One region of the Streptosporangium sp. NPDC020145 genome, then DNA from elsewhere that is predicted to be linked to it. Evidence: riboswitches for the same ligand, from Rfam matches in the RefSeq annotation. Region 1 holds a riboswitch; each other region holds the start of a gene.
What was found. A riboswitch is a leader RNA that binds a small molecule or an ion and turns the genes downstream of it on or off. The one in region 1 is predicted to bind cyclic di-AMP.
Positions count from the first base shown of each region.

Region 1 (5,349 bases):
GTCCCGTCGGCGAAGTGCAGGGTCACGGTCCCGTCCGGTTCCCGGGTGTAGCGCTCGTAGGTCCTGTCGAACCGTACGACGTCGGACAGGCCGGTCAGCAGCAGCTCCCTGAGCGTGACCCGGCTGATGGAGTGGTGGTTGTCCAGCGGGTCCGGCCCGCGCGGGGTCTCCATCACCATCAGGGGGTTCATCCTCTCGGTGAGGAAGCCGAAGTCCCGCCCGCTCCCTGAGGCCGACGCCAGGAACGTCTCCCATAACTCCGGAGGCAGACACTCGTTGAGCGCGCGGGCCCCCGTCGGGTCGATGTGGATGCGGTAACCCTGGAGCCGGTCGCCGGGAGTGCGGTCACGCTCGTAGACCGTCACCTCCACGCCCGCCCGGCGCAGCCCCTGCGCCAGGCACAGCCCCCCGAGGCCGCCACCGATGATCGCCACTCGCGAGTTCGTCATACCTCACTATCGGCCATCGTGAGGCTCGTCGAGCGAGTCCGTCACACCCCGGTGTCATGCCCGACAAGCGCGATGACTACTGGCCTCCCAGGAGTTACGGTCGAAATGAGGAGCTGGGAGGGCATGATGATCACCGACGTACGCGAGGCCTACCGCCGCGCGCTGGACGACTTCGGCGCTCTCGTTCACAGGATCACCCCGGAGCAGTGGCACAACCGGACACCCTGTGTCGACTGGGACGTGCGGGATCTGGTCGAACATGTGGTGGGCGAGAACCTGTGGGCTCCGGAACTGCTCGGCGGGCGGACCGCCGCCGAGGTCGGGGACGACTTCGACGGCGATCTGCTCGGCGACGACCCGTTGAAGGCGTTCGACACCTCCGCCACCGCCGCCGTGCAGGCCGCCTACGGGGAGGGGGCGCTGACCCGCCTGGCCAGACTCTCCTTCGGGGACGTGCCCGGCGGGGAGTACGTCACCGAGTTGTTCGCCGACGTCCTGATCCACACCTGGGACCTGGCCAGGGCGATCGGCGCCGACGAACGGCTCGATCCCGAGCTGGTCGAGGCCTGCGCGGCGTGGGTCGCGGGCGCCGAGGCCGGTTACCGGCAGGCGGGGGTCATCGGGGCGCAGCAGCCGATCGCCTCCGGCACCGACGCCCAGACCCGGCTGCTCGCCTCCTGGGGACGACGCGGCTAACGCGACGTCGGGCGTCTTCCGTGGTTGGCCTTGTTCCGTTTGCGGGCCCGGTTCTTACGCGCTCGTTTGCCCACGCGGCCTCCTTCCGTGAACCCCGCCGGGTGCGGGATCCGCCTCTTACGTTCCTCCCGGGGCACCCGCCGTACAAGAGGGCGGATCTAGGCTGCCTCGCATGAGCGAGAAGCTGATGGAGCGCTGGCGCCTCCTGGCCGGAACCGAGGCCGACCGGCTCGGCGCGGACCTGCTGTCCCGGTACGGCGAGCCACACCGCAAATACCACACGACCGCACATCTGACGGCCGTGCTCGACCACGTCGACGCGCTCGCCGGCAGTGCCGCCGACCCGGACCTGGTACGGCTCGCGGCCTGGTTCCACGACGCCGTCTACGACCCCCGGCGCAGCGACAACGAGGAGCGCAGCGCCAGGCTCGCCGAGCGGGCGCTACCCGAGCTCGGGATGTCACCGGAGGCTGTCGGGACGGTCGCGCGGCTGGTCAGGCTCACGATCACACACGCCCCCGAGCCAGGGGACGCCGACGGGGCCGTGCTGTGCGACGCCGACCTGGCGATCCTCGCCTCCTCTCCCCAGGAGTACGCCGTCTACGCGGCGGCGGTGCGGGAGGAGTACTTCTTCGTCCCCGACGAGCTCTTCAGGCAGGGCAGGGCCGCGGTGCTGCGCTCGCTGCTCGACCTTCCCGTGATCTTCCACGTCGCGGACCTTGAGACGCGGGCGCGGGCCAACATCCATGCCGAGCTTGAGCGACTGTGAGCACTTAACCCCCATAATCCAACATTCACTCCTGTGAGTCTGTGGTAATTTGCTGGAGTCTGGTGGATTAAGGAGGGGATCGATGCTCGCCCAGCAGCGGCAGCAGGTGATTCTCGAACGGGTGCGCGGCAGTGGCGGGGTCAGGGTCGCCGACCTGGTCCGCGAGTTCGGTGTCTCCGACATGACGATCCGCAGGGATCTTGAGGCGCTGGCGGAGCGCGGTCTCGTGGAGAAGGTCCATGGTGGGGCGACGGCCACGGGACCCGGCTCGACCGAGGAGCCCGGGTTCACCGCCAAGTCCGCGCGTCAGCAGTCGGAGAAGGAGGCGATCGCCAGGCACGCCGCCGGGCTCGTCAAGCCGGGCACGGCGATAGCGCTCTCCGCGGGCACCACCACCTGGACGCTCGCCCACTTCGTGACCGACGTGCCAGAGCTGACGGTGATCACCAACTCGATCCGGATCGCCGAGGTCTTCCACCGCGCGCCGCGCGCCGACCGCACCGTGGTGCTGACCGGCGGGGTGCGCACCCCCTCGGACGCGCTGGTCGGCCCCGTGGCCGTCGCGGCCATCAGAGGGCTGCACGTGGACACCCTGTTCCTCGGCGTGCACGGGATGAGCGCCCGCGCCGGGTTCACCACCCCCAACCTGCTCGAAGCGGAGACGGACCGGGCGCTCGTGGCCTCGGCGCACCGCCTGGTCGTGCCCGCCGACCACACCAAGTGGGGGACGGTCGGGATCAGCACGATCGCCGAGCTGTCCGAGGCCCACGTCCTGATCACGGACTCCGGGCTCGGGCGGGAGGCCCGCGAGGAACTCGCCGCCAGGGTCGGTGAGCTGGTCGTCGCCGGTGACGGGACCCGCGACCGATGAGGCGCACCGCGACCCACCTGGCCGACGGCCGCGAGCTGTTCTACTTCGACCTGCGGGACGACGCGGAGCGCGGCGCGGTCGACACGCGCGACCTGCCGCCCAGGCCCGCCGCCTCCGAGCTGCGCTACGACCCGCTCACCGAGGAGTGGGTCGCGGTCGCCGGGCACCGGCAGGGCCGTACGTTCCTGCCGCCCGCCGACGAGTGCCCGCTGTGCCCGTCGGCGCCCGGCCGTCCGACCGAGATCCCCTCCCCCACCTACGACGTGGCCGTCTTCGAGAACCGCTTCCCGTCCTTCTCCACCAACCTGGGCGCCTACCCGCAGGTCGGCGGCCTGAGTGAGGTACGGCCCGGCGTCGGCAGGTGCGAGGTCGTCTGCTTCACCTCCGAGCACGACTCCTCCTTCTCCATGCTTTCTCCCGAGCGGGTCGAGCTGGTGATGGAGGCGTGGATCGACCGCACCGTCGCGCTCTCCGCGATGCCCGGGGTCGAGCAGGTGTTCTGCTTCGAGAACCGCGGCCCGGAGATCGGCATCACCCTGCCCCATCCGCACGGCCAGATCTACGCCTATCCCTACGTGACCCCGCGTACCCGGACCCTGCTCGGCGCGGCGCGGCGGCACAGGGAGCGCACCGGTGGCGACCTCTTCGCCGACGTGCTCGCGGCCGAACGGGAGGCCGCCGAGCGTGTGGTCGCGGCCAACGAGCACTGGACGGCGTTCGTGCCCGCCGCGGCCCGCTGGCCGGTCGAGGTCCATCTCTACCCGCACCGCGGGGTTCCCGGCCTTGACGGACTCGACCCCGCCGAGCGTGCGGCGTTCGGACCGCTCTACACCGAGGTGCTGCGCCGCCTGGACGGGCTGTTCGGGGTGCCCATGCCGTACGTCTCGGCCTGGCACCAGGCACCGGTGCGGGTGGACAGGGACCTGGCGTACACGCATCTTGAGCTGTTCAGCATCCGCCGGGCGCCGGACAAGCTCAAGTATCTCGCCGGGTCCGAGTCGGCCATGGGGGCCTTCGTGAACGACATTCCGCCTGAGGAGACAGCTCGGCGCCTGCGCGCCGTTATCACGGAATGATCACCGATCGGTCTCGACTCGGGGTCGCGCGGTCACCTTTTTACCATTACTATCCTCACGCATCGGACAAACAGCACGATATGCCTAATCTCAGGTGCCTCACCTGAGAGCCGGGGACCCATGCATCTGGGGTGAACCACTTCGGTGGAAGGGCTTCCTCCAGCCCGAACCCGTCAGCTAACCCGGTCGGCGTGAGGAGAGGAGAGCTGTGACGGCTCTGTCCCCCGCTTTCCATCGACGTACGGCCGCCGCCTGCCTGGCCTCGGCCCTCACCTTCGCCTTCGCCCTCGGCGGCACGGGAACGGCGGGCGCCGCGCCGAAGCCCGACGAGTCCCGGCTCCGCGCCGAACTGACCCAGCTCAACAAGAAAGTCGACCGGCTCATCGAGGCGTACGCCGCCAAACGGGAGTCGTTGAAGAAGGCGCAGGAGGCGGAGAAGGTCGCGCAGGCCGACCTGCGCCAGGCGGAAGCGGCCTACGCCGAGGCGGGCAGGGAGGTCGCCTCCATCGTCCAGATCCGTTACCAGAACGGCCCCCTCGACCTTCCCTCGATCCTGTCGGCCCCCGAGGTGGGCGGCGCGGCCGTCATGGAACAGCTGACCGCCCAGCAGATCGCCCAGTTGCAGGGCTTCGCCCGGAGCCGGGACCTCATGAAACAGGCCGCGGACAGGACGGCCCAGCTCTCCAGGCAGATCGAGCAGGAGGCCAAGACGGTGCAGGTTCAGCGTGAGGACGCGGAGAAGGTCATCCGCGTGATCGAGGACAAGCTCGAACAGCTCGTTCCCACAGGCTCGGGGCGCCGCTCCGACGGCAGCTGGGCACCCCAGCTGCCCACCGGGTCCGACAACATCACCGACCGCACGCGGATCATGCGCGAGGCCGTCGGACAGGCCTTCCAGCTGCCCCACGAGGTGGGCTGCTACCGATCGGCGAACGACGGGGGCGAGCACCCCCTCGGCCGGGCCTGCGACTTCATGATGAGCACCGGCGGGTCCATGCCCACCGCGGCCAACGTCAAGCTCGGCGACGAGCTCGCCGCCTGGGCGCTGAAGAACAGGGACAGGCTCGGCGTCAAATACGTCATCTGGCGTCAGCGCATCAACACCGGTTCCGGCTGGCGTGCCATGTCCAACCGGGGCGGTGTGACCGCCAACCACTACGACCACGTGCACATCTCGATGTACTAGAGAAGATCGGACCCCGCGGCGGTGCGCTCGATCGAGCCGGCCGCCCTGGACCTGGTCGAGTGGATCCGAGCCACCGGCTGGACCGCGCCCACAAACGTGGCTGGTTCCTGAGCCTCCGGCCGCCATCGTGCCCACGGTCTCGGCGCTCTGGGCGCGGCAACGCATCCGCCAACGGTTGAAGTGGTCACGAAGCTCCCGAGGCGATCTGGGGCCGACACCGGCACACTGGTCGTCGAGAGGCCGCCGGTCGACGGCGAGGTAAAGATCCACGTCCAGGAGGCCCCGGGGCGGCCTCAGGTTCT
Region 1 covers NZ_JBEXZT010000003.1:13,171-18,519, forward strand. The annotation lists gene ABZ463_RS05520 (NAD(P)/FAD-dependent oxidoreductase) at 1-449, opposite strand, end outside; gene ABZ463_RS05525 (TIGR03086 family metal-binding protein) at 555-1,145, shown strand; gene ABZ463_RS05530 (metal-dependent phosphohydrolase) at 1,318-1,914, shown strand; gene ABZ463_RS05535 (DeoR/GlpR family DNA-binding transcription regulator) at 1,997-2,785, shown strand; gene galT (galactose-1-phosphate uridylyltransferase) at 2,782-3,861, shown strand; cyclic di-AMP (ydaO/yuaA leader) riboswitch at 3,933-4,067, shown strand; gene ABZ463_RS05545 (hypothetical protein) at 4,070-5,047, shown strand; gene ABZ463_RS05550 (winged helix-turn-helix domain-containing protein) at 5,232-5,349, opposite strand, start outside.

Region 2 (5,349 bases), 500 kb from region 1:
CCGAGCGCGGGCTGGGTGGCGATCATGAAGGGGCGCAGGTAGAGGCTGTGGCCCTGGGTGGTCGGCACCCATTCGCGGTCGGTCTGCACGAGCAGTTCGATCGACTCGACGAAGGCCTCCTGCGGCAGTTCGGGCATGGCCATGCGCAGCGCCGACTGGTTGAAGCGGGCGGCGTTGGCGTACGGCCTGAAGCAGGCGATCGAGCCGTTCCCCTGCCGGTAGGCCTTCAGCCCCTCGAAGAGCTCCTGGGCGTAGTGGAAGACCGACGTCGCCGGGTCGAGGCTGAGCGGGCCGTACGGCGTGAGCCGCGCGTCGTGCCAGCCCTCCCCCTCGGTGTAGTCGATGGAGATCATGTGGTCGGTGAAGGTCTGACCGAATCCGGGATTCGCCAGTACCTGCTCGCGCTCGGCCGTGGAACGAGCGTGGTCGGAGAGCTGCACGTCGAAGGTCAGCTTCTGAGCGGTGGTCATGGCGGCGGTCCTTCTCTTCGTGGCGGAGTGCACCTACGGTCCATTCTGGGACGGAGCAGGCACCGGAAAACTACTGCATATATGCCAAAATCCGGCAGCCTGCTCGGTGAGACGAACAAAAAAGACGCGCCCGGCGGCTCTGCTGAGCCACCGGGCGCGTCTGGGGTCGTGCGGGCGGCTTGTCAGCCGGCTACTCGGGCGGTGATGTCGTCGCCGATCTCGTGGGTGGTACGGCTCGCCCACCCGGTCTGGCGCTCGACCAAGTCCTCGGCCACGGCCTGCTCGACCTTGGCCGCCTCCTCGGTCAGGCCGAGGTGGTCCAGGAGCATGGCGACCGACAGGATCGTGGCGGTCGGGTCGGCCTTGCCCTGGCCCGCGATGTCCGGGGCGCTGCCGTGGACCGGCTCGAACATGCTGGGCGCGGTGCGGTCGGGGTTGACGTTCCCGCTGGCCGCGAGGCCGATGCCACCGGCGACGGCGGCGCCGAGGTCGGTGATGATGTCGCCGAAGAGGTTGTCGGTGACGATCACGTCGAACCGCTCCGGCTGGGTGACGAAGAACATCGAGGCCGCGTCGACGTGGTAGTAGTCGGTGGCGACGTCGGGGTACTCAAGGCTGACCCGGTCGACGGTGCGGGACCACAGGTCACCGGCGAAGGTGAGGACGTTGGTCTTGTGGATCAGCGACAGCTTCTTGCGCGGCCTGCTGAGCGCCTTCTCGAAGGCGTAGCGGACGACGCGCTCGACACCGTAGGCGGTGTTCAGCGACTCCTGCGTGGCGATCTCGTACGGCGTGCCGCGGCGCAGCACACCACCGGCGCCCGCGTAGAGGCCCTCGGTGCCCTCGCGGATGACGACCATGTCGATGTCCTCGGGGCGGGAGCCGCCCAGCGGGGTCGCGACGCCGGGGAAGAGCTTGACCGGACGCAGGTTGACGTAGTGGTCGAGCTCGAAGCGGAGCTTGAGCAGCAACTCGCGCTCCAGGATGCCCGGCGGCACACTGGGGTCGCCGACCGCGCCGAGCAGGATCGCGTCGTAGCCGCGCAGTTCGTCGAGGACCGCCTCGGGAAGGACCTCACCGGTTCTGTGGTACCGGCCGGCACCCAGGTCGTAGGTGGTGGTCTCCACCTTCGTTCCGACGGCTTCGAGGACCTTCAGGCCCTCGGTGACGACCTCGGTCCCGATCCCGTCTCCAGGGATGACGGCCAGACGAACATTGCGCGAATCCATAACGGGCACCCTATCTGCTCTGTCTCGACAATCGAACCACCGATCTCACCCCTCGGACACTTCTCACCCCGGAAGGCCCTGAAAAGTTTGTCCTGTTTGCGATCTTTTGACCGTTTCGTTAAGGTCCTGGCCATTCGTATCGTCGCCTAATTCGCGCAGGCCATCCCCCTCTTTCGGTCCGCGCGGAGCCGGGGAACCACTTCCGGGGTCCACGGGGCGTCCGAGCCGCACTCCGTCTGGCGGAGCACGTTTCCGGCGTTTTCCACGAGGCCCCTCGGGGCGAGTCGGCGCCACCACGCGCCGTAGGGCGACCTCCACGCCCGAGCCCGACAGCTCACCCGGCCGGCCCTATGGAAGGAACGGTCCTGAACGGCAAGACCTACCCCCGTGTCCTGACCCTGATCGTCACCGGCTCGACCATCCTCGCGACACCCGCCGTCGCACTGGCGGACTCCTCCCTCACCACCTCCTCCCCCACTCCTCTCCTCGCGCTCGCCGCCGCCGGATTCGCCCTCGCGCACCCGGCCCCCACCGCGGAGAGCTCCCGGACCCCGCTCACCGCTCCCGCCGTCGAACCCGCCCCGGCCGGCTTCTCCGGGACCGCGCGGAAGGTCCCGGCCTGGAAGAAGGCGCTGAACTGGGCGATGTCCAAGCGCGGCACACCGTACGTCTGGGGCGGCACGGGCAGGGGCGGCTTCGACTGCTCGGGCCTGATGCTCCGCGCGTACGGCGCCGCGGGCATCCGGCTGCCCCGCACGACGACCCAGCAGTACTCCGCGTTCGCCAGGAAGATCTCCTGGAAGAACCTCAAACCCGGTGACCTGGTCTTCTTCCACAACCTCGGTCACGTCGGCATGATCACCAAGCCCGGTTACATGGTCCACGCCCCGCGCAGCGGCGACGTGGTCAAGGTGGAGAAGCTGCAGGCCTGGCGCCGCGCCAGCTTCGCGGGAGCCGTACGGCCAGACCCCAAGGGGGTCGAACTCGCCGACGAGCGGGCCGAGCTGGACACGGCGATCAGGCAGTCGACCCAGGCCGGTACGGCCCTCGCCCGCTGACCCACGCCTCTCCCGGTCCCGGGCGCCGCACCGCCCGTGGCCTCGGAGGGACCCGGCTCAGGAGGAGTGCGGGGGCACTCCGCCGTTGTCGCGGCGGTCCAGCGCGGTCTGCAGGGCCTGGGCGGCCTCGTTCTCGTTGTCCTCGGGACGGTTCCAGGGATACATGTCGTACATGACGCTTCTCGTCTCGTTCGCACGGAGCTGGCTGAAGGAGGAAGGGGAGCCTGGACCCTGGTCACGGGCCCTCATCGGATCGCGGATCCGGATCACGGATCGACGGGAAACCGGGGCCGACGAACGCCATCACACCGCGGCGAGTTGCCGGCCCGCCCCTGTGTCAGGCCTCGCCGCGGCAGGTAATAAGTACGAGAACCTGGCGCATTACCAGCCATAATAACCGGCCCTCCGCAATCTGTCTCACCCCTCGTGCAGGCTTCTCACATATTGAGACGAGGCTCGGCCGGAAAAGCAGACGGCCGCCGCCCCGCGAACGGGGACGGCGGCCGTGGGAGCCGTGCTCCGGGATCAGTCGGCCAGGTCGACCGAGCGGCCGCTGTCGGCGCCGATCTCGCCGCCGATCTGGTCGATCACCTCGGCCGGGATGGCGGAGTCGACGGTCAGCGCGATGAGGGCCTTGCCGCCCTTGGCGTCCCTGGCGACCTGCATGGAGGCGATGTTGATGCCGTGGTCGCCGAGGATGCGGCCGACGACGCCGACGACGCCGGGGCGGTCGTCGTAGGTGAAGAACGACAGGTGGTCGGTCGGCTCGATCTCCATCTGGTAGCCGTTGACCTCGACGATCTTCGTGACCTGCCGCGGGCCGGAGAGCGTGCCGGAGACCGAGACGGCGCGGCCGTCGGCCAGGACACCGCGGACGGTCACCACGTTGCGCCAGTCGGGGCTCTCCGCGCTGGTCACCAGCTCGACGGTGACGCCGCGGTCCTTGGCCAGGAGCGGGGCGTTGACGTAGGTGACGGAGTCCTCGATCACGTCGGTGAAGACGCCCTTGAGGGCGGCCAGCTCCAGCACGCGGACGTCCTGGGAGGCGATCTCACCGCGCACCTCGACGTCGAGCCTGGTGGCGACCTCACCGGCGAGGGCGGTGAAGACGCGGCCGAGCTTCTCCGCCAGGGGCAGACCCGGCTTGACGTCCTCGGCGACGGCGCCGCCCTGGACGTTGACGGCGTCCGGCACGAACTCGCCGGCCAGGGCCAGCTTCACGCTGCGCGCGACCTGGGTGCCGGCCTTCTCCTGGGCCTCGTGGGTCGAGGCGCCCAGGTGCGGGGTGACGACGACCTGGTCCAGCTCGAACAGCGGGCTGTCGGTGACGGGCTCCTTGGGGAACACGTCGATGCCCGCGCCCGCGACGCGGCCTTCCTTGATCGCGGAGTAGAGGGCGCCCTCGTCGATGATGCCGCCGCGCGCGACGTTGATCAGGCGAACCGACGGCTTGACCTGGTGCAGCTCGCGGTCACCGATGAGCCCGACGGTCTCCTTGGACTTGGGCAGGTGCACGGTGATGAAGTCGGACTCGCGCAGGACCTCTTCGAGGGAGGCCAGCCTGACGCCCATCTGCGCGGCGCGGGCGGGCTGCAGGTAGGGGTCGTAGGCGATCAGCTCGACGCCGAACGGCTGCAGGCGCTGGGCGACCAGCTGGCCGATCTTGCCGAGACCGAGGATGCCGACGACCTTCTCGTCCAGCTCGACGCCGGTGTACTTCGAACGCTTCCACTCGCCGCCCTTGAGCGCGGCGTGGGCCTGGGCGACGTTGCGGGCCGAGGCGAGGATCAGCGCGACGGTGTGCTCGGCGGCGCTGGTGATGTTGGAGGTGGGGGCGTTGACGACCATGACGCCTGCCTTGGTCGCGGCCTCAACGTCGACGTTGTCGAGTCCGACGCCCGCGCGGGCGACGACGCGGAGCTTGGGCGCGGCGGCGATCGCCTCCGCGTCCACCTGGGTGGCGCTGCGCACGATGAGCGCGTCCACGTCGGCGAGGGCGGGCAGGAACTTGGCGCGGTCGGCGCCGTCGGTGTGGCGGACCTCGAAGTCGGCTCCCAGGACGGCGAGACCTGCCTCGGAGAGTTCCTCTGCGACCAGTACGACGGGCTTGTTCACGGGCTGGATCCTTTGGAGACGTGGAGGCTGCGGACGGACCTCACGTAGTCTATCGAGGCTTGTGAACGCGTTCACGAGTGTCCCGCGATCCGAGACGGTTACCCACTTCGTACACCTTCTATGCCTACAAAATTCATCTTGGTCTTGATCTAGATAAAACTTCGCGATTACCCTGATAAGCCGTGGTTCTCTACCTAAGGTTCCGTGTATGAGCATCGGGAACCCCGCTCTCGGCGACGTACTCTCGCAACACGGCAGCCCGCACCGGCTGCTGACGGCGCTGGCCGAATACGGGCTCCTCGTGGCCGTGCGCCCTGATCGCTCCGTCGTGCTCGGCACGACCCAGACCGGCGAACGGGTCCTGCTCGGCTACACCTCGCAGAGCACCTACGCGCGCCACCGCGGCAACCACGCCCTGTCGGCGTGCGACGCCGACACCATCCTCGACATCCAGCGTGCCACCGGCGTGCGCGAGAT
Region 2 covers NZ_JBEXZT010000003.1:516,281-521,629, forward strand. The annotation lists gene ABZ463_RS07935 (branched-chain amino acid aminotransferase) at 1-470, opposite strand, end outside; gene ABZ463_RS07940 (3-isopropylmalate dehydrogenase) at 653-1,699, opposite strand; cyclic di-AMP (ydaO/yuaA leader) riboswitch at 1,848-2,062, shown strand; gene ABZ463_RS07945 (C40 family peptidase) at 2,050-2,757, shown strand; gene serA (phosphoglycerate dehydrogenase) at 3,283-4,872, opposite strand; gene ABZ463_RS07955 (hypothetical protein) at 5,081-5,349, shown strand, end outside.
Region 2: linked by a shared signal. The riboswitch ahead of ABZ463_RS07945 (C40 family peptidase) and the one ahead of ABZ463_RS05545 (hypothetical protein) in region 1 are both predicted to bind cyclic di-AMP.

Region 3 (5,349 bases), 260 kb from region 1:
CTGAAGCAACCCTTTGGGAAGAGCCGGTCTAGACCAGATAATGACGGTTTGCCGCATACCGCCGCAAGACCCTACTTTTGGGGCATGTTGCTGGCGGAGCAGCGTCGGCTGCTGTGTGAACACGGTCGCCGGATCGTGGAGACCGGGCTCGTTCTCGGGACGTCGGGCAATCTCAGCGTCCGTCTCGGCGACCTGGTCGCGGTGACCCCGGGCGGTCTGGCCCTGGACCGGCTCGAACCCGAGGCCTGCCCGGTCGTCGGCGTCGGGGGCGACCTCGTCGAGGGAGACCTGTCGCCCTCCTCCGAGACCCCCATGCACCTGGCGATCTACGCGGCGACGGGGACGACGGCCGTGGTGCACACCCACTCGACCTTCGCCACCGTGGTCTCGGCGGTCATGACCGAGCTGCCTCCGGTTCACTACAACACGACACTGCTCGGTGGCGTGGTCAAGGTGGCGGACTACGCCACGTACGGCACCGCCGAGCTGGCCGGGAACGTCATGACCGCCCTCGGCGACCGGCAGGCGGTACTGCTGGCCAACCACGGCGGGGTGACCCTCGGCGACGACCTCCCGCAGGCCTTCGAGGCGGCCAGGCTGCTCGAATGGCTCTGCGAGGTCTACGTGCGGGCCAGGGCCCTCGGCGAGCCGAGGACGCTCACCGGGGACCAGCTCTCCGCCGTCGTACGGCGCCGCCGGGCTCCCGCCTTCCCCCTCGGCGAGGACTGACCCTCCCGCGAGCCTCCCACCAGGCCCCCCGCGGGGACGACGTCCCCGCCCTGTCGACGTGAGGATCGACGCGATGCCCCTGCAGCTCACCGGCACCCCGAGCGACCCGGACCTGATCCGGCTGCCCTGGGACATCCCTCTTGAGAACTGGCCCGACCACCATCTGGTCGCCCTGCCCCGGGGTATCTCCCGGCACGTGGTGCGCTTCGCCAGGCTCTCCGGGAAGGTCTACGCGATCAAGGAGATCAGCGAGCACTACGCCAAACGCGAGTACCGCCTGCTGTGGGACCTGAACCGGCTTGACGCCCCGGCGGTCGAGCCGGTCGCCGTGGTGACCGGCAGGACCGACGCCGACGGTGAGCCGCTCGACTCCGCGCTGGTCACCGAGCACCTGCAGTTCTCCCTGCCCTACCGCGCGGTCATGTCGGGCACCATCCGCCCCGAGACGCTCACCCGGCTGCTCGACGCGCTGGCCGTACTGCTGGTGCGGCTGCACCTGACCGGTTTCTACTGGGGTGACTGCTCGCTGTCGAACGTGCTGTTCCGCAGGGACGCCGACTCCTTCGCCGCCTACCTGGTCGACGCGGAGACCGGGGAGCTGCACCCCATGATCAGCGAGGGGCAGCGGCTGCACGACATCGACGTCGCGCACGTCAACCTGTTCGGCGAGATGCTCGACCTGCAGGCGGGCGAGCTGCTGCACTCCTCGATCGACCCCGAGGAGGTCGCCGACTCGGTCTGCGCGCGCTACCACAGGCTCTGGGGCGAGCTCACCTCCGACGAGATCATCGAGGAGGTGGACTGGCACCGGATCGACCAGCGGATCCGCAAGCTGAACGACCTCGGTTTCGACGTCGCCGAGATGATGGTCCGCCGCAAGGCGGGCACGGGACGGCTGGTCGTGCGCCCCAAGGTGGTCGACGCGGGACACCACCAGCACAGGCTGTTCAGGCTCACCGGTCTGGACGTCGAGGAGAACCAGGCCAGGCGGCTGCTCAACGACCTCGACGCCTTCCGGGTCGCGCGCGGCCTGCGCCACGAGGACGAGGCGGTCGTGGCCCACCGGTGGCTGGCCGAGGTGTTCCAGCCGACGATCGAGGCCGTACCGGCGAACATGCGGCGCAAACTGGAGCCGGCCCAGCTCTTCCACGAGGTGCTCGACCACCGCTGGTTCATCTCCGAGAAAGCCGGGCAGGACGTCGGACTGCCCGCCTCGACCGAGTCATATGTGAAGAACGTTCTTGTCCACAAACCCGACGAGAAAGCCCTCCTCCCCGACGAGTAGTAAACGTTCCCCCGTCGGTTGACAAACCTTCTACCGCCCGGCGGAATTCTTTTCCTCGCCATATCTGACTTTTCATGAATAGCTCCGGGTTCGGAGAGGTTTCCCTACGCTGACCGGGCGGCGTTGTGGAGTCGTTGGCGAGGGGGACCCCGTGCTCGGAATCGAAGGCTGCCTGGCCGAGGCCATGGCCATCCCCGGTGCGCTGGACGCGGTGCTGATCGACCAGACCGGCGGGACGGCCGTGGCGGGCGGTGGCGCGGCCCGCGAAACCGGCGCGGGCAGGGCCGTCGCGGGGCTCGGCGAGACCTTACGGGCGATGCTCGACGGCCTCGCCGTGAGCCTCCCCGGCGAGCCCACTGGAATCCGTGAAGTGATCATAACCACCGACGACGGATACCATTTACTAAAACCATTGGAAACGGTGTTCGACGGCCTGCTCGTGATTTATGTCCGTCTTGATGTACATCACGCTGATCTGGCCCTGGCGCGGCATCGTCTCCAGTCCCTGTCGGGTCACCTGACCGCCCGTGCCGGGGGTCTCACCGCCCCGCCGTTCCCGCGTGAGGAACGGCACCGGTCCGGCCCGCGAGGGTGCTTCGACACGGCCGGGCCACCGTGCCCGCCCGCGACGGGACCTCCCGCCGGGGCTCCCGGGGGGACCGTGACGGCGGGCGACCCCGCCGACGTCGACCTGCTCATCCGGCTGAGGAACGCGCTGAGGGCACTTGCCTGAGCCCGGTCCGACGCCTTCGAGGACGCCCGTGAAACCGCGGACGCCGAAGCGGACCAGAAGGAGGGTGCCGGTGGAAATCCGCGACGAGGTACGCCAGGAGATGACCCGGCTACGTGAGCGGACACCCGATGTGGACGGAAGCGTCGTGTGCGGCGCGGACGGCCTGACGATAGCCAGTGACCTGGACGGCGGTTTCGCCGAGCAGACCGGCGCCCTCTCCTCGGCGCTGCTGGCCCTCAGCCGCCGGATGGCGGACATGACGGGCAGGGGAACCTTCGAGGAGACGCTGGTCTCCGCGGCCGGCGGCTACGCGCTCCTCTACACCGCGGGCCCGAAGATCGTCCTCACGATCCTCGCCCGCCCGGGGTCCAACCTCGGATTGCTGCGGCTTGAGGGACGCAGGACGGCGGAGAACCTGGCCGCCATCACCTCCCGCACTCGGACGCCCCGGTGACCGGAGCGGCGAGGACGACCGCGAGGGACCACGCGACGCCGAGGAGAGACCGAGGGTCCGGCCCGCGGGCCGTACGGCACGGCCGGTGAACGCGGAACGAGGGCGGGCACCTGTGCGGGGTGCCCGCCCTCGTCCTTCCTGAGGGGGTCTCGGACTCCGAGGGGGATCGGAGGAGGGGTCCCGGGAGAGGAGCGGGACCTTCGGGGATCTCAGGAAGCGGGGATCCGAAGGGGGTCGGGGGTCTTCGGGGTTGGGGGATATTTCGCGATGAGGGGTTACGGCCGCGGCGCGTCGGCCAGGGCGGTCTGCGGCGGCGTGGCCGGGTTGTGGTCCATGAGCTTCCAGGCTCCGCTGGAGAAGGCCACGGGGTAGTTCTTCTTGCCGACGCCGTCGCCCCACTTGGTGATGACGTACTCGACCTTGATGTGCCCCTGGCCGTCGACACCGTCCACGCCCAGCGTGTCGGAGTTGAAGCTGCCACCGGTCAGGTCGGCGAAGGTCTTGGCGTCGAGGTCGATCATGACGCCGCTGCTCGACGGCACGCCGGGGCCGCGGTCGCCGACGAAGAACTTGGCCTTCTTGCCGTTGTAGAGGACGTAGCCCTCGGTGAACAGCGGCCAGCTCGGGCTGGCGATCATGCCCTTCTGCATGGGCTTGCCGCTCGCGGGCAGACCGGTGTCACCGGCGCGGCCGGAGGAGTCGTCCCAGAAGTAGGAGGCCTTGGTCGAGCCCTTGAGCAGGACGGGCTCAGCGGCGGCCGGGGCGGTGGCGGTGGTTCCGGTGCCGGTGTCGGCTGCGGCGGGCAGCGCGGAGACGACACCCGCGGAGGTCAGGACGCTCGCGCTCAGAAGGGTGGCGGCGAGCAGACGATGGCGCAGGGCAGCGGAGAAACGCATGAAGACAGGGCTCTTTCACGAGGGAACAGGACAGCCGCTCGTGCCGGGCCGAAGACGTTCGGCGATCAGTGGGGCACGGGGCGTGAGCGCTCACAGGGAAGAGAGGCCGCACCAGGAAACAGGCGGGCGTACACGGAGCGCGGTGCGGGGCGGGGGTGCCGCGGTCAGGCGCGGCGGAAGTCTCAGTCGATCCGCGCGAAGGCGGTGCGTGCCGGTGGGTAGGCGACGACGTGATCCATGAGGGGATCTCCTCTCCATCTCGTCTACCGGGTTAGCTGACGGGTTCGGGCGGTGGAGTTGCCCTACCGCCGCGTTGTCGCGGCGGATTCACCCCAAAAGGTGGGTCCCCGGCTCCCGTCGCCCTCGGGAGGCTTCGGGATTCGACGTCGACCGACCGCTCCTTCTCGTGAGGGGCAAGTCACCGGTCGAGAACAACTAGGACACTACCCACCACAAACGGACAAAGCAAAGCAAAAGCCATGAAAACCCCAGAAGATCTACCTTCAACCCCCAAGAAAGGGACATTGGCCAGGTCTTGACCCCACTCCGCCCATGGCGTTAAGTTCAGTGAAACTGTTAGGAAACTTACCTAATAATTAACCCGTAATCATGGGCCTGACCTGCACGTTCTCCGCCCTTATACCCCCCAGGAGAAGCCCTTCATGAACAATCGGAAGCTTGGTGCGATCGCCGTCGCGGCGGCCGTACCCGTCCTGCTCTCGACGGTCATGGCCGGTTCGGCGTCCGCCCATGGATCGATGGGAACACCCGTCAGCCGGGTCTACGCCTGCTATCTGGAGAACCCGGAGTCGCCCGACACCCCGGCCTGCAAGGCCGCCGTCGGCAAATGGGACACCCAGCCGCTCTACGACTGGGACGAGTTGAACATCGGCACCGCCAACGGAAAGCACAGGGAGATCATCCCTGACGGGCAGCTGTGCAGCGCCGGACGCGCCAAGTACCGGGCCTACGACGCGGCCCGCACCGACTGGCCCTCCACGGCCATGCCGACCGGCGGCGGCGCCTACACCTTCCGCTACCCCTACACCGCCGACCACCCCGGCACCTTCGAGATCTACATCACGAAGGACGGCTTCGACCCGCTCCAGCCGCTGAAGTGGTCGGACCTGGACTCCACCCTGCTGGCGAAGGTCAGGAACCCGTCCAAGGTCAACGGCGAGTACGTCATCCAGGGCCAGCTGCCCCCGAAGACCGGCCGCCACATCATCTACTCGATCTGGCAGCGCTCGGA
Region 3 covers NZ_JBEXZT010000003.1:277,126-282,474, forward strand. The annotation lists gene ABZ463_RS06755 (class II aldolase/adducin family protein) at 85-729, shown strand; gene ABZ463_RS06760 (DUF4032 domain-containing protein) at 803-2,014, shown strand; gene ABZ463_RS06765 (hypothetical protein) at 2,166-2,747, shown strand; gene ABZ463_RS06770 (roadblock/LC7 domain-containing protein) at 2,818-3,201, shown strand; gene ABZ463_RS06775 (hypothetical protein) at 3,477-4,097, opposite strand; cyclic di-AMP (ydaO/yuaA leader) riboswitch at 4,343-4,493, opposite strand; gene ABZ463_RS06780 (lytic polysaccharide monooxygenase) at 4,760-5,349, shown strand, end outside.
Region 3: linked by a shared signal. The riboswitch ahead of ABZ463_RS06775 (hypothetical protein) and the one ahead of ABZ463_RS05545 (hypothetical protein) in region 1 are both predicted to bind cyclic di-AMP.

Region 4 (5,349 bases), on a different contig from region 1:
GGTGCGGCGCCGTACCGGACCGGCCGAGGTGATCAGGTAGAGCAGACAGGCCCCGCAGGCGGCGCCGAGCGCGCCGACGAGCGTGCCGTACAGCACGTCGCCCGCCTTGGCGTGGCCGAGCTCGTGCGCCACCACCAGCTCGACCTCGTCGGCCGGGGCCCGCAGCAGCGTGTCGTAGACCACGATCCTGCGGGTCGCGCCGAACCCCGAGACGTAGGCGTTGAGCGCGGTCGTGCGCCGGGAGGCGTCGGCCACGAGCACGTCCTCGACCGGGACGCCGTCCTTGGCCGCCATGTCGAGCAGGCCGGAGCGCAGCTCCCCCGCGGCCATGGGCTTGAAGTCGTTGAACAGGGGCTCGACGACCACCGGGTAGGCGAAGGAGGCGAGCATGGTCAGCGCGAAGGCCCCGATCGCCGCGGGCAGCCACCACCGCCGGTAGCGGCGGGCCAGCCCGACCACGGCGACCACCATGATCGCCGTCAGCACGGCGCCGACCGCGGTGTTCTTGATCCGGTCGGCCGACCACGACGCCCAGGTCTGGGTGGACAGGCCGTACTCGCGCAGATAGGTCTCCGCCCACATGCCGAACGGCCAGCGCAGCACCGCGACGGCCACGGAGATCACCAGCACGCCGAGCAACGCCCGCAGCCACCACGGCCCCCGCAGGCGGCCCAGCAGCCGCGCGCCGAGCGGGGTGGCGACCAGCACCCCGGCCACGACCAGCGTCAGGCCCAGGGACAGGTAGGACGGCAGGCTCACCGCGGCGTCGAACGCCTCCGCCCTGGCGATCTGCGCCGGGGTGAAGTCACGGGCCGGGTCCGGCGCGACGTACGGCGCCGCCTCGGGCAGCGCCCGCCACGGCGTGGTGAACGCCACGACCGCCAGCGTGATCGCCCCCAGGACGGCGAGCGCGATCCCCGCTCCCCTGGCCCCGCCCCGCTCCCGCGCCGGTGTCTCCTCCACGCTCCGCGTCATGAGAGTTCCCTCCGGAGATGGTCGCGCCACGCGGCGGTGAACTCCGCGCGCGACAGGCCCAGCGTGCTGCCGACATCGCTACCGTAAAGCCTCACCAGCGCCTTCTCACCGAAGCGCTCCGCGACGTACCGGCACGCGAGCCAGGCCTCCTCGTAGGCCTGCGCGAGTCTGGGGGCGCCGGGGGAGAAGCCGTCCCCGCCGGGAAGCTCCGTGGGCAGGACGCCCGCGCGCACCTCGGCCGCGAGCTCGGCCGCAACGGTCCTGACGGCGATCCCCGCGTCCCGGTAGCCCACGTAGTCGGCGAACCCCTCCGACAGCCACATCGGGACCCGCCCGCCCCTGGTGGCGCCGGTCGCCAGATGGGTCAGCTCGTGGGTGATCACCACGTCCCTGCCGGTCTCGCTGAGCCTGGCGTATCCCGTCGGCACCACGATCACCCGGTCCGCGGTCGCCAGCGCGGCCAGCCCGCCGGTCTGCGCCGTCCCCGCGAGCTCCGCGGCCTCGTCGTCGGTCGCGGGGACCACGACCACCGCCCTGACCGGCCCCCAGACCCGCGCGATCGTACGGCAGGCGCGGTCGGCCCTGGCCGCGAGATCACGCAGTTCGGCGGGCGGGACACGGTGGCCGACGGCAAGGGAGCGCTCGCCCCGGACCACCTCGGCGGCGCCGGGCCACAGGTCGCGGGCCGTCTGCGGCGTGGGCCTCGCCCCGCCGAGCCCGGCGCCCGCCAGCGCGAGCATCCCGGCGAGCACGGCGCGGCGCCCCTTCGGGACGGACATGGCAGCCGATGCTAGCCGACGCCCCGGCCGGAACGTTCCCCGGCAGGCGGCGGCCCCGCCCATCCGCGGGAGGATGGGCGGGGCCGTCCGCCGCTGTCAGGTGCCGGGACGGACCGCTCCTGCGAAGGCGGACCTGTAGTACCCCTTCAACGTCACGATCCTGACCGACTTGCCGCTGCTCGGCGAGTGGATCATCTTGCCGTGGCCGACGTACATGCCGACGTGGCCCTTGCCGTAGAAGAACAGCAGGTCACCGAGGTGCAACTTGCTCCACGAGACCTTCTTCCTGACCGCGCGGTACTGGCTGCCCGTCACCCGGGGGAGGGAGACGCCCGCCTTGCGCCACGCGTACTGGACCAGGCCCGAGCAGTCGAACGCTCCGGGACCGGAGGCACCCCACCGGTACGGATCGCCGATCTGTTTCCTGGCCGTCGCCACGGCCGTCCTGGCCCTGGACCGCTGCCGTGCGGCCCGGTTCATCGCGGCCTTCGCCGTGCGCTTGACACGGGCCTTCGCCGTGTTCGCGGCAGTGCCCTCCGACGTGCCCTTCGATGCGCTCTTCGACGTGTCCTTCGCCGTACTCCTGGCCTGAACCGCGACCGCGGTATCCGTCGTCGCCTGTGCTGTTGCCGGCCCCAGTGCCACCGCTCCGGTTGAGGCGGTCAGCGTGAGGACGAATCCACCCAGGTAAAGGCGGAAAAAGCGCGACAAACGGGGGTTTTGCAGGGTGGTAGACAGGATTTCTCCTTGGGACTTCCACTGATGCCTACCGGGTTAGCTGACGGGTTCGGGCTGGGAAGACGCCCTACGACGGCAAACGCGTCGATTCACCCCTGGCCACATGTCAAGGGCCGATGGTTCCCCGGCTCCGTGCCTCCTGGCTGCACGAACTCGGCGGGCCGCCGTGATGGGAACCGATCCCTTCGGGGAACGGCGGCCGACTGGATATCTATACGGACACCGGCCCGCAGGACCGGCATTCGACGCGGTGGCATGGCTTGCTCACTGCGACCGCCAGAAGGTACCCCGATCACCAAGCCCCGGCAAAGACCCCATCAAATACGAAGATCCACAAAAAGGTTTTCATGTTTACGAAAGGCCTGATAGTGCGGCATCACGATCTTATAAATATGACCCTCGTCACATTCGAAATGATCTTCCAGAGAAGCACAACAAGTGTCACATAAATCACATTTATCAGTGACTTCCCAAAGCGCCCCTTCACCTACAAGGGCGTCGAACAGGACCACTCCGGCGATCCCGGGCATGCCAAACGGGCCGCCCGTGGAACGGACGGCCCGCGGTCGCGAAGGCGTTCAGACGGCCCCCAGAGGCCCCGTGGACATGGACGGGGCCAAGGGGGGTCAGGGACGGACGGCCCCGAGCAGACGGCCGCCGTAGGAGGAGAGGGGGACGACCTTGACGACGTCCCCGGTCTGGGGAGCGTGGATGATCTTGCCGTTGCCCGCGTAGAGCCCGACGTGCCCCAGGCCCTGGCTGAAGAGGATGTCCCCCGGCTGGAGGTCGCTCAGCGAGACCTTGCGCTTGGCGCCCCAGCTCCACTGCTCCCAGGTGGTGCGGGGCAGGCTCACGCCTCCGCTGCGCCAGGAGGCCTGCACGAACCCCGAGCAGTCCCAGCTGTCCGGGCCGGTGCCGCCGTACCGGTAGGGCTTGCCGAGCTGGGCGAAGGCGAAGGTCAGCGCGGCCCTGGCGTTGCCCGAGGCGGAGCCGTTGTACTGCATGCCGGTGCTGTTGGGGTCACCCGGCCTGAAGGTGCCGAGGTCGCGCAGCACCTTCGTCTGGATTTTGATCATCTTCTCGACCTTCTCCTTCTCCTCGGCCAGCTCGTCGCGCGTCTGGTCCGCGTCGGCCAAGGCCTGCTTGGCCTTGTCGCGGTTGTCACGCAGCGTCTTGTTGGCCTCGTCGAAGGCGTGCAGGCTCTCGGCACGGGAGGCGGAGATCTGGTCGGCCGTGGCCAGGCCGCTCAGCACCAGGTTGGGGTTGACCTCACCGACGAGGTTCGGCCAGCCGATGGCGCCGCCCTGGTAGGTGGTGACGGCCATGGTGACGAGGTCGTCGCGGAGCCCGGCGACCTTCGCGGACTGCTTCGACAGGTCGGCGTTCAGGTCCGCGTACTTCTTGCGGGCCCTCTTCCACTTCTCGCCCGCCTGGTTGTACTTCTCGACGAGCTGGTCGGCCTGCTCGTTGAGCTTGGCCAGCTTCTGCTTGGTCTGCGCGACCGTCGGCTTCGGCTTGGCCGCCGCACTCCCGATCGGAGTCACGAGCAGGGCCAAGGCCAGTCCCGCAGCCATCGGCACACGCACGAACCCAACCGGCACACCCGCCACGGCCACGACGCCGCCTCCCCACGCAAAGACCACGTAAAGACCTGGGGCGAAATAGTACAGAACCGGTAAGGGTCAGCTCACCTTTTTGGCGGTTTTGTTCTTTACCTGTAGATGTCAGCCAGGAGGCGGCCCGAGCCGGGAAGGACGGATCAGGCGCGCCCGAGCCTGCGCAGGAGCAGCACCGCGGGAACGGGCCTGGCGCCCATCCGGCGGACCGACTCGGCCACCTCGCGGTCGGAGGAGACGACCGCGACGGCCCGTCCGACGGGCTCGGCCCGCACGAGCTGGCGGATCAGGTCGTCGGCGATCTGCCCGGGGGAGCTGAACATCACCCGGACGCCGCGCGGCGCGGAGACCGGCACCGGGCCGTTCAGCTCGGCGCCGTCGAAGACACAGGTCAGCTCGGTGCGGGTCTGGGCGTACAGCGCGCCGAGCCCGGTCAGCAGCCGGTTGCGCTGGTCGGCCAGGGTCAGCGCGCCGTACCCGGTCTTGGTCACGTTGTAGCCGTCCACGATCAGATGGATCTGCGGCAGCGCGAGCAGCTGGTCGAGCAGGGCGGGGTCGTCGTCGGCCAGGGCCCGCGCGGGCACCGCCTGGACCCCGTGCCTGCCCGGCGCGACAGAGGAGACGGAGTCGGCGGGCCGGTGGATGCTCGACGGCAGCGCCAGCTCCCTGCGCAGCCCGGCCGCGGCGTCCTGCAGTGCGTCGAGCAGCATGCGGACCTTGGTGTCCTCCACGCTGCGGCCCTCACGGGCGGCCCTTCGCGTGGCCTCAAGCTGCCGTTCGGCGTCGGCCACCCGTTCCCTCAGGCGCCGCAGCTCGCTCTCCCCCGCGCTCCCCGCGGCGGTCGCGGCGGCCTTGGCCTCCTGCGCGGCCTCCTCCATCTCGGCGGCCCGCGCCTCGGCGGCCCTGGTGCGCTCCCTGGCGTCGTGCAGCCTGCGGCGCAGGTCGGAGATCTCGGACCTGGACCCCTTGAGCTGCTCGCGCAGCCGGTCGGCCTCCTCCTTGGCCGAGGCCTTCTGCGCGGCCAGCTGCTCGCGCAGCCGGGTGAGCGTCTGCTCCTGCGCCGACCCCTCGGCGACGGCGGCGGAGCGCTCAAGGTCGGCGCGGGCGGTCTCGACCATCTCCACCCAGCCGGGTGGCCTGGTCAGATAGGCCGCAGCCGCCACCAGCACCGGCTCGGCCGCGGGCGGCACGACACCCTCGGCGAGGCTCTCGACCAGCTCGGGCCAGCTCGCGGCCAGTGT
Region 4 covers NZ_JBEXZT010000004.1:533,149-538,497, reverse strand. The annotation lists gene ABZ463_RS10835 (M48 family metallopeptidase) at 1-975, opposite strand, end outside; gene ABZ463_RS10830 (hypothetical protein) at 972-1,754, opposite strand; gene ABZ463_RS10825 (C40 family peptidase) at 1,851-2,234, opposite strand; cyclic di-AMP (ydaO/yuaA leader) riboswitch at 2,503-2,661, opposite strand; gene ABZ463_RS10820 (NlpC/P60 family protein) at 3,119-4,066, opposite strand; gene ABZ463_RS10815 (NYN domain-containing protein) at 4,252-5,349, opposite strand, start outside.
Region 4: linked by a shared signal. The riboswitch ahead of ABZ463_RS10825 (C40 family peptidase) and the one ahead of ABZ463_RS05545 (hypothetical protein) in region 1 are both predicted to bind cyclic di-AMP.